Regions from separate parts of the Desulfotomaculum sp. genome, predicted to be linked through region 1. Evidence: riboswitches for the same ligand, from Rfam matches in the RefSeq annotation. Region 1 holds a riboswitch; the other holds the start of a gene.
The links. A riboswitch is a leader RNA that binds a small molecule or an ion and turns the genes downstream of it on or off. The one in region 1 is predicted to bind FMN.
Positions count from the first base shown of each region.

Region 2: linked by a shared signal. The riboswitch ahead of ribB (3,4-dihydroxy-2-butanone-4-phosphate synthase) and the one ahead of ribD (bifunctional diaminohydroxyphosphoribosylaminopyrimidine deaminase/5-amino-6-(5-phosphoribosylamino)uracil reductase RibD) in region 1 are both predicted to bind FMN.

Region 1 covers NZ_CEVWQM010000003.1:88,435-93,371, forward strand. The annotation lists gene AC1U9Z_RS02495 (bifunctional 3,4-dihydroxy-2-butanone-4-phosphate synthase/GTP cyclohydrolase II) at 1-551, opposite strand, end outside; gene AC1U9Z_RS02500 (riboflavin synthase) at 564-1,217, opposite strand; gene ribD (bifunctional diaminohydroxyphosphoribosylaminopyrimidine deaminase/5-amino-6-(5-phosphoribosylamino)uracil reductase RibD) at 1,199-2,329, opposite strand; FMN riboswitch at 2,450-2,580, opposite strand; gene AC1U9Z_RS02510 (acetate/propionate family kinase) at 2,800-3,993, opposite strand; gene pduL (phosphate propanoyltransferase) at 4,029-4,679, opposite strand.
Region 2 covers NZ_CEVWQM010000024.1:37,323-42,259, reverse strand. The annotation lists gene asnS (asparagine--tRNA ligase) at 1-853, opposite strand, end outside; gene ychF (redox-regulated ATPase YchF) at 1,110-2,213, shown strand; gene ribB (3,4-dihydroxy-2-butanone-4-phosphate synthase) at 2,277-2,948, opposite strand; FMN riboswitch at 3,067-3,213, opposite strand; gene AC1U9Z_RS13760 (acyl-CoA dehydratase activase) at 3,358-4,131, opposite strand; gene AC1U9Z_RS13755 (double-cubane-cluster-containing anaerobic reductase) at 4,136-4,937, opposite strand, start outside.

The DNA.
Region 1 (4,937 bases):
TTACAAAATTCCACCAATTCGGGAACCCTGGCCATGGTCCCATCATCCTTCATAATTTCACAAATAACCCCGGCCGATCTTAGACCTGCCAATCTAGCTAGATCCACCGCAGCCTCGGTATGACCAGTCCTTACCAAAACCCCGCCTTCCTGGGACCGCAAGGGAAATATATGACCTGGACGACGTAAATCTTCGGGTTTTGTATTGGGATCTAGCATTTTTTTAATGGTTAGGGCACGCTCAACAGCCGAAATACCTGTGCTGCATTCCTTTGCATCAACGGATACGGTAAAGGCAGTTCCATTGGGATCCGTGTTATTGGATACCATTGCCGGCAGATCCAATTCATCAAGACGCTGACCATATATGGGCATACAGATCAAACCGCGCCCGTAGGTGGCCATAAAGTTCACAGCCTCTGTTGTGGCTAATTCTGCAGCCATGACCAGGTCACCTTCATTTTCGCGATCTTCATCATCAACGACCACAATCATTTTTCCTGCACGAATATCTTCAATGGCCTCTTCAATTGTATTAAATTTGTATGTCATGACTTTTCCCCCTTATAAAAATCCGTTGGCTGCTAAAAATTCCAGATTAATTTTACTATCAGCAGCTTTGTCTTCCTGCTGCCCCTGTAATAACCGTTCGATATATTTGCCAATAATATCCGATTCAAGGTTCACAGAATTACCAATCTTCTTGTCTCCCAGGACAGTGGCCTGGGCTGTATGAGGAATTAATGATACTTGAAATTTATCCCCAGCAAAATCAACCACCGTAAGACTGGTACCATCGATGGCTACGGAACCTTTTTTAATAATATATTTCATCACCTGGGGTGGGGCCTGAATCGTAACGATGGTGGCAATATCATATCTTTCCTTACCAACAATGGTACCTATCCCATCCACGTGACCGGATACCATATGCCCCCCCATGCGGTCACCAAGCCGCAAAGCCCTTTCCAGGTTAACCGGACTGCCAGGCTTAAGATCCCTGAGGTTTGTTTTCGCCAGTGTCTCCGCCATTACATCGGCGGTAAAGGTCCCTTTATCCATTGTAGTAACGGTTAGACAAACACCATTGACAGCGATACTATCACCAATTTTTGTATCTTGCAGAACCTTGGAGCCTAAAATATGTAGTCCGGCTGAATCCGGTCCCTTTGATATACCCCTAATGGTGCCAATCTCTTCTACAATTCCGGTAAAGATATGCCATTCCCCCCTTTCGAGGTATAACCAGTCACGAGATAGTCTGTTCCCAACGGTTGCACTGACATCTGATAAATTTGGGTGGCATCCTGTAAACTTGTTATCCCTTCACCCCGGACAGGACCAGGGGCAAGGTCACCCCCGATAATTTTGGGTGCTATAAACCAAGCAATCTTATCAACGATACCAGCATTTAAGGCAGAACCACTGATTTTCCCGCCGCCTTCGATTAATACACTGGCTATTTGTTTTTCTCCCAGTAGTTCCATTAGTTTAGCCAGATCTACCCCTGGCCCTGCCCCAGGAACTACCATAATCTCTGCTCCGGCTGCCATTAGGCTTGCCTTACGTTCTACCGGTGCTGACTCATTTGTGGCAATAATCGTATGGGCCGCCGACTCCTGAATAAGCACTTGGCTAGCAGTAGGGGTTCGGGCCATGCTATCTACGATGATGCGGATGGGGTCTTTGCCTCTGACCTCAGGCAATCTCGCCGTAAGTGACGGATTATCTGCCAATACGGTATTTACTCCCACTAAAATGGCATCATATTGATCCCTTAACCGGTGGCCATATGCTCTGGCTTCATTACCGGTAATCCACTTTGATTCCCCACTGGCAGTTGCTATTTTGCCATCCAGACTGGTGGCAGCCTTTAATACCACAAAGGGCTTTTTGGTTGTAATGTATTTTATAAAAACCTCATTTAATTCTCTGGCCGCCTCTTCCAGCAGGCCGGATATTACTTCTATACCAGCATCCTTTAAAATATTTAGCCCCTTGCCAGCAACCAAGGGATTCGGGTCCAGCATGGCTGCCACAACCCTCTTCACTCCCGCCTTGATCAAAGCCTCTGTACAGGGGCCCGTTCTGCCATGATGACAACAGGGTTCCAAAGTAACATACACAGTGGCATCCTTAGCCCTTGCCTTGGCGTCGGCCAAGGCAACCACCTCGGCGTGGGCACCACCTGCTTTCGCGTGATAACCTTTGCCAACCACTTCGCCATCCTTTACCAAAACAGCCCCCACCATGGGGTTAGGGCTAGTACGGCCCCTTGCTTTGGCTGCCAGTTCAAGGGCCATTTGCATATAGCACCTGTCCTGATCCATTTTTTCATCCCCTTAGAAAAACTCTTTGTGCCTAATAAACAAAATAAAACCCTGAAAGGATCAGGGCTTTTTGGCAAAGGCAAGTAGGCCATGCAAAAGAATGCTTTTTGCAGGCTCAACTATAACCTTCTTCCATCCAGACTTTAACTGTCGGCTCTGGCATCTCACCAGATCATGCCCCAAGGGGCTCGCGGGCTTGGCCCTTTGGCCATACCGCCGGTAAGGAATTACACCTAACCCTGAAGGTTTTGTTTATTAATTTAACTCCATTATATTCCTGAGTTTGTTCGTATGTCAATCTTTAAATAACCCACTCAGGTTTTTACCTATATTTTGACCAGTTTGTTTCAAATCATGCATGTGGTACAAATGGGACAACAAACCTGTTCCTTTTGTACCTATAAAAAAGTGTCGCTTGACTACTAAGGGGTAGTTTCGCGACACTTCTTTACTTTATATAAATAAACGATCTACTGAACCAGTTCTTTGGTTTCCCGAGCAATCATTAATTCTTCATTGGTGGGAACAACCATTGCTACAAAGGGGGCACCGGGCTTACTGATGATAACTTCTTTACCCCGGGATTTGTTTTTCTCTTCATCAATTTGTAAACCCGTGTAGGCAAGTCCTTTTAAGACCCTTGCTCTCATGTCAACGGAATTTTCACCAATGCCACCGGTAAAGGCTACTATATCCAAACCACCCAGGGCTGCTGTGTAAGCTCCAATATATTTAATAATACCATAGGCAAACATACTCAAAGCTAATTCAGCTCTTTCGTTGCCTTTGTTGGCAGCATCTTCTAGGTCACGGAAATCACTGCTGATACCGGAAACACCCAATACGCCACTCTTCTTATTTAAGACATTACTAATATCTGCAAGACTTATTTGCTCCTTCTCCATTAGGAAAGAAACAATGGCTGGGTCCATATCCCCGGTTCTCGTACCCATCGGCAGACCTGGCAGAGGAGTAAAGCCCATGGAAGTATCCTGTGATACCCCATTGCCTACTGCAGAAATACTAGAACCATTGCCCAAATGGCAAACAACAATCTTTAACTCTTCAACGGGTTTGCCTAATATTTCCGCTGCCCGATAAGAAACAAACTTGTGAGAAGTGCCGTGGAAACCGTAACGACGAATTTTATACTTCTCATAATATTCGTAGGGAATAGCATAAGTATATGCTTGCTTGCTCATGGCTGAATGGAAAGCAGTATCAAACACTGCCACATGTGCTACATGGGGCATCAGTTCTTGACAAGTTTTAATACCCACAATATTGGGGGGATTGTGGAGAGGTGCCAATTCTGACATTTCCTCTAACACCTTCATCAGTTCAGCATCAATTACCACAGATGTATTAAATTTTTCACCGCCGTGTACCACACGGTGTCCTACAGCCTTAATTTCCGCGGTGTCCTTAATGGCACCATATTTTTCATCGGTAATGCATTTTAAAATGGTCTCAAGGGCAGCTTTGTGGTTTGGCAGGTCTTGCTCCAATACCAATTCTTCACCCTTACTATTTTCCTGCTTAATTCTGGAACCAGCGATCCCAATTCTTTCAGATAGGCCAGAAAGCAACACGGATTCTTGGGTCATGTCCATTAATTTATATTTAATAGATGAACTACCACAGTTAACAACTAAAACTAACAAGGGGGGTCCCTCCTCTAACGCGATTACTTATTTATCTATTTTACAAGCTCGGAAATATGTCCATGGATCTTATAGGCATATACGACATCACCGTTTCTTAAACCAACAGCATTTCCTTCATCAGTATCCACATGCATTTCTAATTGGTACTTGTCACTTACACGAACCAATACATCCCCAAAGATAATTCCTCTGGGTCCCTTGGCTCTTACATAAATTCTATCGCCATCTTCTAAACCGTATTTTTCAGCATCAGAAGTATGCATGTGAATATGACGAGCAGCAATGATAGCACCTTCATCTACGGTTACTGAGCCAGCAGGTCCAACTATTGTTACAGAGGCAGATCCTGCTAAATCGCCGGAGTCTCTAAGGGGAGCCTTAATGCCAATTTTGAAGCAGTCAGAAATAGAAAGTTCTACTTGGCTTTTCTTGCGTTCAGGTCCAAGTACGCGAACCTTTTCAATAACACCCTTGGGTCCAACAACGGTTACCATTTCTTCACAGGCAAATTGGTCTGGTTGAGAAAGATCTTTGAATCTCGTTAATACATGACCAGGTCCAAATAATATTTCCACGTGTTCTTTGGTCAGATGCACGTGACGGGCAGAAATCCCTACGGTGATAGTAATTGGAGTGATTTCATCTGGATTTACCTGAGTTGGCAGTTGAGCATTAGTTGCCATTGTACAACACTTCCTTTGTGAATTTTTTATTAGTTTTAACCCTGATGATATATAATTATGGGCAAAAATTATTTACATATTGGTATAGGCTTTGTGTTTTTAGACAAAAAAATGCAATTTTTTATTCTATCGCAGCTAGATCTATTATCATTATATCAACGATGTAATAAAAATGTAATTTTTCGTCGTCACAAAATTGATTTTATTTACTAAACCCCTTTTAAAGTTTGTGCACAATTTCTCATTTCTGATTTTATC
Region 2 (4,937 bases), on a different contig from region 1:
GTTCCACTGCCTCCGTATAGCTAAGGCGTGGGAAAGGTAATTTGATGGCTTCCAGTTTACTAATATCCCGTTCTAATCGTTCTAAATCCGGACGGCAGCGTTCCAGTACCCGCTGAACAATGAAATAAACCATTTCTTCCTGCAGCTTCATATTATCTTCAAAATCAAAGAAAGCCGCCTCGGCTTCAATCATCCAAAATTCCATTAGGTGTCTACGGGTTTTAGACTTTTCCGCCCGGAAGGTAGGTCCAAAACAGTACATACGTCCCACTGCCATGGCAGATGCTTCATTGTACAATTGACCACTCTGTGATAAGAAGGCCTTTTCTCCGTGGTAGTCCAACTCAAAAAGTGTCGTCGTTCCTTCACAGGCTGCCGGAGTAATAATGGGGCTATCCACCAGGGTAAAGTCATTTTGGTGAAAGAAATCCCTCGCTGCTTGCTCTATTTCGGACCGGACACGCAGAATGGCATTTTGCCTAGGTGTACGAATCCAAAGGTGACGGCGATCCATTAGGAAGTCCACCCCATGCTCCTTATGGGAGATCGGATATTCCTGGGCCAGGTTAATAATCTCCAAGCCAGTAACCGTAAGCTCATAGCCCCCCATTGAACGGGGTTCTTCCCGCACCAGACCCTTTAATCTTATGGCTGATTCTTGGGTAAGTTCTTTAGCCAGATCAAAAAATTCCGGGGCTTCCTTCTTTACTAAAACTCCCTGAACCATCCCAGTACCATCCCGTAATATCAAAAACTGAATCTTTCCTGAAGACCTTTTATTGTACAACCAGCCCTGAACCGTTACCTCTTCACCCACATGTTTTCCTAAATGTTTAATTAAAGTTCCTTGCATAGAAAACATTTCACCTCAAATTCTTAGCAAACTTGGCTTATTCCAAAACGAGCACTTCATTTCATACTATATCATTCTACAGGACCCCAAATCTATACAAATCATACAAGTTAATTAAGAACGCAGGGTTTTAGTAGAATGATACTTTTCAAACAATGACCGATAATAACTAAATATTTTTTTAACTTGCCATGCAAATTTTTTCTTACTATACTTTTAAAGGTATGCCTAAAATATTTTTACAAGGAGTAATTGAATGTCTTTAAAATGTGGAATTGTCGGGTTGCCTAATGTGGGGAAATCCACCTTATTTAATGCCATTACCCAAGCGGGGGCGGAATCTGCAAATTACCCCTTTTGTACCATTGAGCCCAATGTAGGGGTCGTATCTGTTCCTGATCTGCGTCTGGACAAACTAACTGAATTGGTGGTGCCTAAAAAGACCGTTCCAACCACCTTTGAATTTGTTGATATAGCCGGTTTAGTGAAAGGTGCCAGCCGTGGTGAGGGCTTGGGCAATAAGTTTTTAGCACACATCCGGGAAGTGGATGCCATTGCTCATGTGGTGCGTTGCTTCATTAATAATGATATTACTCACGTTTCCGGTAAAATTGATCCAATCAATGATATTGAAGTAATTAACTTGGAATTAGTATTGGCTGACTTGGATAGTATGGAGCGTCGACAGGAAAGGCTAGCCAGTAAACTCAAATCCCAGGATAAACAGGCGAAAACGGAGTATCAGTTAATCCAAAGGTTAAAGGAAGAAGCTCTGGCCCAGGGTAAGCCAGCACGAAGCATGGCGTTTTCGGAAGAAGAGATGAGTTTGATTAAATCCTTTCATTTGTTAACGATAAAGCCAATTATCTATGTCACCAATATAGACGAGAATGACATCCAGGATTTTGAAAATAATCCCCTGGTTCAACAAGTGAAGGAATATGCCAGACTGGAAAATGCTACCGTAGTCCCTGTCTCTGCCCAATTGGAATCTGAAATTGCTGAATTGCAGGGAGACGAAAAGAAGCTCTTTTTGGAAGAATTGGGCCTGGAAGAGTCCGGGTTGGATAAACTCATTCGGGCGGCCTATCATCTGCTGGGACTCCGAACTTACTTCACTGCAGGTGTCCAAGAGGTTCGTGCCTGGACTGTGCCCGCTGGAACGAAAGCTCCCCAGGCTGCCGGTGTTATTCACACCGATTTTGAACGGGGTTTTATTCGGGCTGAGGTTGTTTCCTATGCTGATTTGGTAAGGGCTGGTTCCATGGCCCAAGCCAGAGAAAACGGTAGGCTGCGATTGGAAGGAAAAGAGTATGTGGTACTAGATGGGGATATCATACACTTTCGATTTAATGTTTAAATTAGGAAAGATGATTGAGTAGGAGGGGGCTTCCCCCCTCCTCTCCTACCACTGTACGTACCGTTAGGTATACTGCGGTTCATGTTGCGGTACGATTTCCTTTTCCATTCGATAAGCAATTATATCGCTAATTGTAACTACAATCATATTATTCTTCTCGGCAAATGCCACGATTTCAGGCAACCGCGCCATTGTACCATCGGAATTTGTTAATTCACACAATACACCATAAGGTTTTAAGCCAGCCAGTCGCATTAAGTCTACATTGGCTTCTGTATGCCCCTGTCGTTCCAACACACCGCCCCGTTTAGCCCGCAAAGGAAAAATATGTCCGGGCCGCCGCAGCAAATTGGGTCTTGCAGGGTCAGCAATCGCTGCTTTGACAGTAGTTACACGGTCAGCAGCGGAAACACCCGTCGTAACTCCGCTTGCCGCTTCAATAGAAACCGTAAAAGGCGTTTCAAAACTGCTCGTGTTCACTTCCACCATCATCGGTAAATCTAAAGCCTGGACTCTTTCTTCCGGTAAACACAAGCACACAATCCCACTGCCCTCACGGATTAACAGGGCCATTTGCTCATTGGTCAAAGACTCAGCGGCAAAAAAAATATCCCCTTCGTTTTCCCTGTCTTCATCATCGGTAACTAAAATTCCCTGACCACTACGAAGTGCGTCAAGAGCAGCTTCCATTCTTTCGGTTGCATTTCCAAATCGAGTTAGCAAATTTTGATTCACAGTATATTCCTCCTAAATAATTAGTCGGACTTACTTGAATCAGGGCACACCAGACAGACAGCATGCACTCATGCAAAATAAATTAAAATAATTATTAAGAGCAGATTTTTACTGACTGCCGTATCCTCTTCCATCCGGACTATACCGTCGGCACTGGCCTTTCACCAGTTCTGCTGACCTCTTTAAAGTTAAAGAGCGCTCGCGGGCTCCTCAGTATAACTGAGATACCGCCGGTGGGGAATTTCACCCCGCCCTGAGAATAAGTCGTTATTTGTAAGTATACTTTCTCGTCCACTTTTGTCAACTCTTTATTGCCTTACGCGTTGGGACTTTCACCCTACAGGTAAGGCCCATGCCGAGCATATATAAAAATGCCGTAGCTTTTGGCCACGACATTTTTGAGGTTAATTTAATGCGTTTTCGTTAGTTCCCTGGCAGAAAGGGCTGCTCCCAGCGCACCGGCCAACTGGCTGATTTCTGGCACAATTACCGAACAACCAGCTTCCTCGGACAAACGGTTGCGAACATCGTGGTTTTGGGCCACGCCGCCGGTGAAAATAACACCTTGGTTGGCTCCGAAACGGCTGGCCATGCCCCAAACCCGCCTTGCTACGGACCGATGAATCCCAGCAATGATATCCCGCTTATCGGCACCCTTGGCCAGTAAACTAATCACTTCCGATTCTGCAAAGACAGTACACATGCTATTAATATCCAAGGGGGATCTACCCTCTGCCAACTCCCCCAGTTCACTGACATCAACCCCCAGGGCAGCAGCAATTACCTGTAAAAAACGCCCGGTTCCCGCGGCACACTTATCATTCATGGCAAAGTCAATAACCTTACCTTGATCATTCATCAGAATGGCTTTGCTGTCCTGACCGCCAATATCAATTAACAAGCCACCCCGCCCAACCAGGTAATTGGCACCCCTGGCATGACAGTGAATTTCCGTAACTGCTTTGTCGATCATGCCCAAGGAAATCCGACCGTAGCCAGTACCAACGATAGCTTCCACATCACTGGTCTTACATCCTACAGAATTTAATAGTTCTTGATAAGTGTTTAAACCGGCATCCCGGGGACTCCAACCGGTTGGACGAACCAGGTATTTTATCTCATCATCAATTAAGAGCACAACCTTTGTGGAAACTGAACCCACATCAATGCCAGCTGTAATCATACTTTTATTCTCCTTGAACTAACTCAAGAAAAGCTTGCACACGAACCCTCAATTGCTCTACATCCGATTCCGAGTAGTCCGTTTCCAAATGCAGATAGGGTAAGTTTAGTTGGTTTTGCACATAATCCCGGATGACAAAGGCTTCAATGTTGTAAGTATGGCAGGCCTGCCAGGTTAAATCCACGATGGCATCTACCTGATACTCCTTCGCCATTTTATGAATTAATTCCAGTCTGCCATCATTGGGTGTCATACAGGAGCAAGGAATGTTTAGGTATTTTTCTGCCAGTGCCACCATGACATCTTTGGTTTCACTCTCATCCACCAATCGATCCAAAGCCTTATAGCCGGAGCAATTTTCAAAGGCAACCACAGATGCCCCACTTTCCTCCAGTAAACGAACAACCTTTTCCGATCCGAAACCAACTGGGCAACCAGTTAGTAAAATTCTTGGGGTTTCCTTGGTGAAGGGGCTAATGCCTTGGGCAGTTAATGCTTCAATTTCTGCTGTGAGCTGCTCCACCAAAGAAATACCATCTTCTTTATTAATATTAAAGCCCTTGGTCCAAACGGAAACCAATAAATCCACACCAGTTATAGGGGATGGTTTAGCCTTCGTGGTGGCATGCAAGCGTCTCATGGCATCTCTTTCCTTATTCATGAGCTTAACTGCCTTACGGATATCTTCCTCTGTGATCTCTACTTCAAACCTTTCAGCCAGCCAGTCTTTTAGAACAACCATTTCCTGGGTCCAGACTGCCAGAGCCGCTTCCCCCTGGGAGGTTTGGGGTAAATTCATCACATGC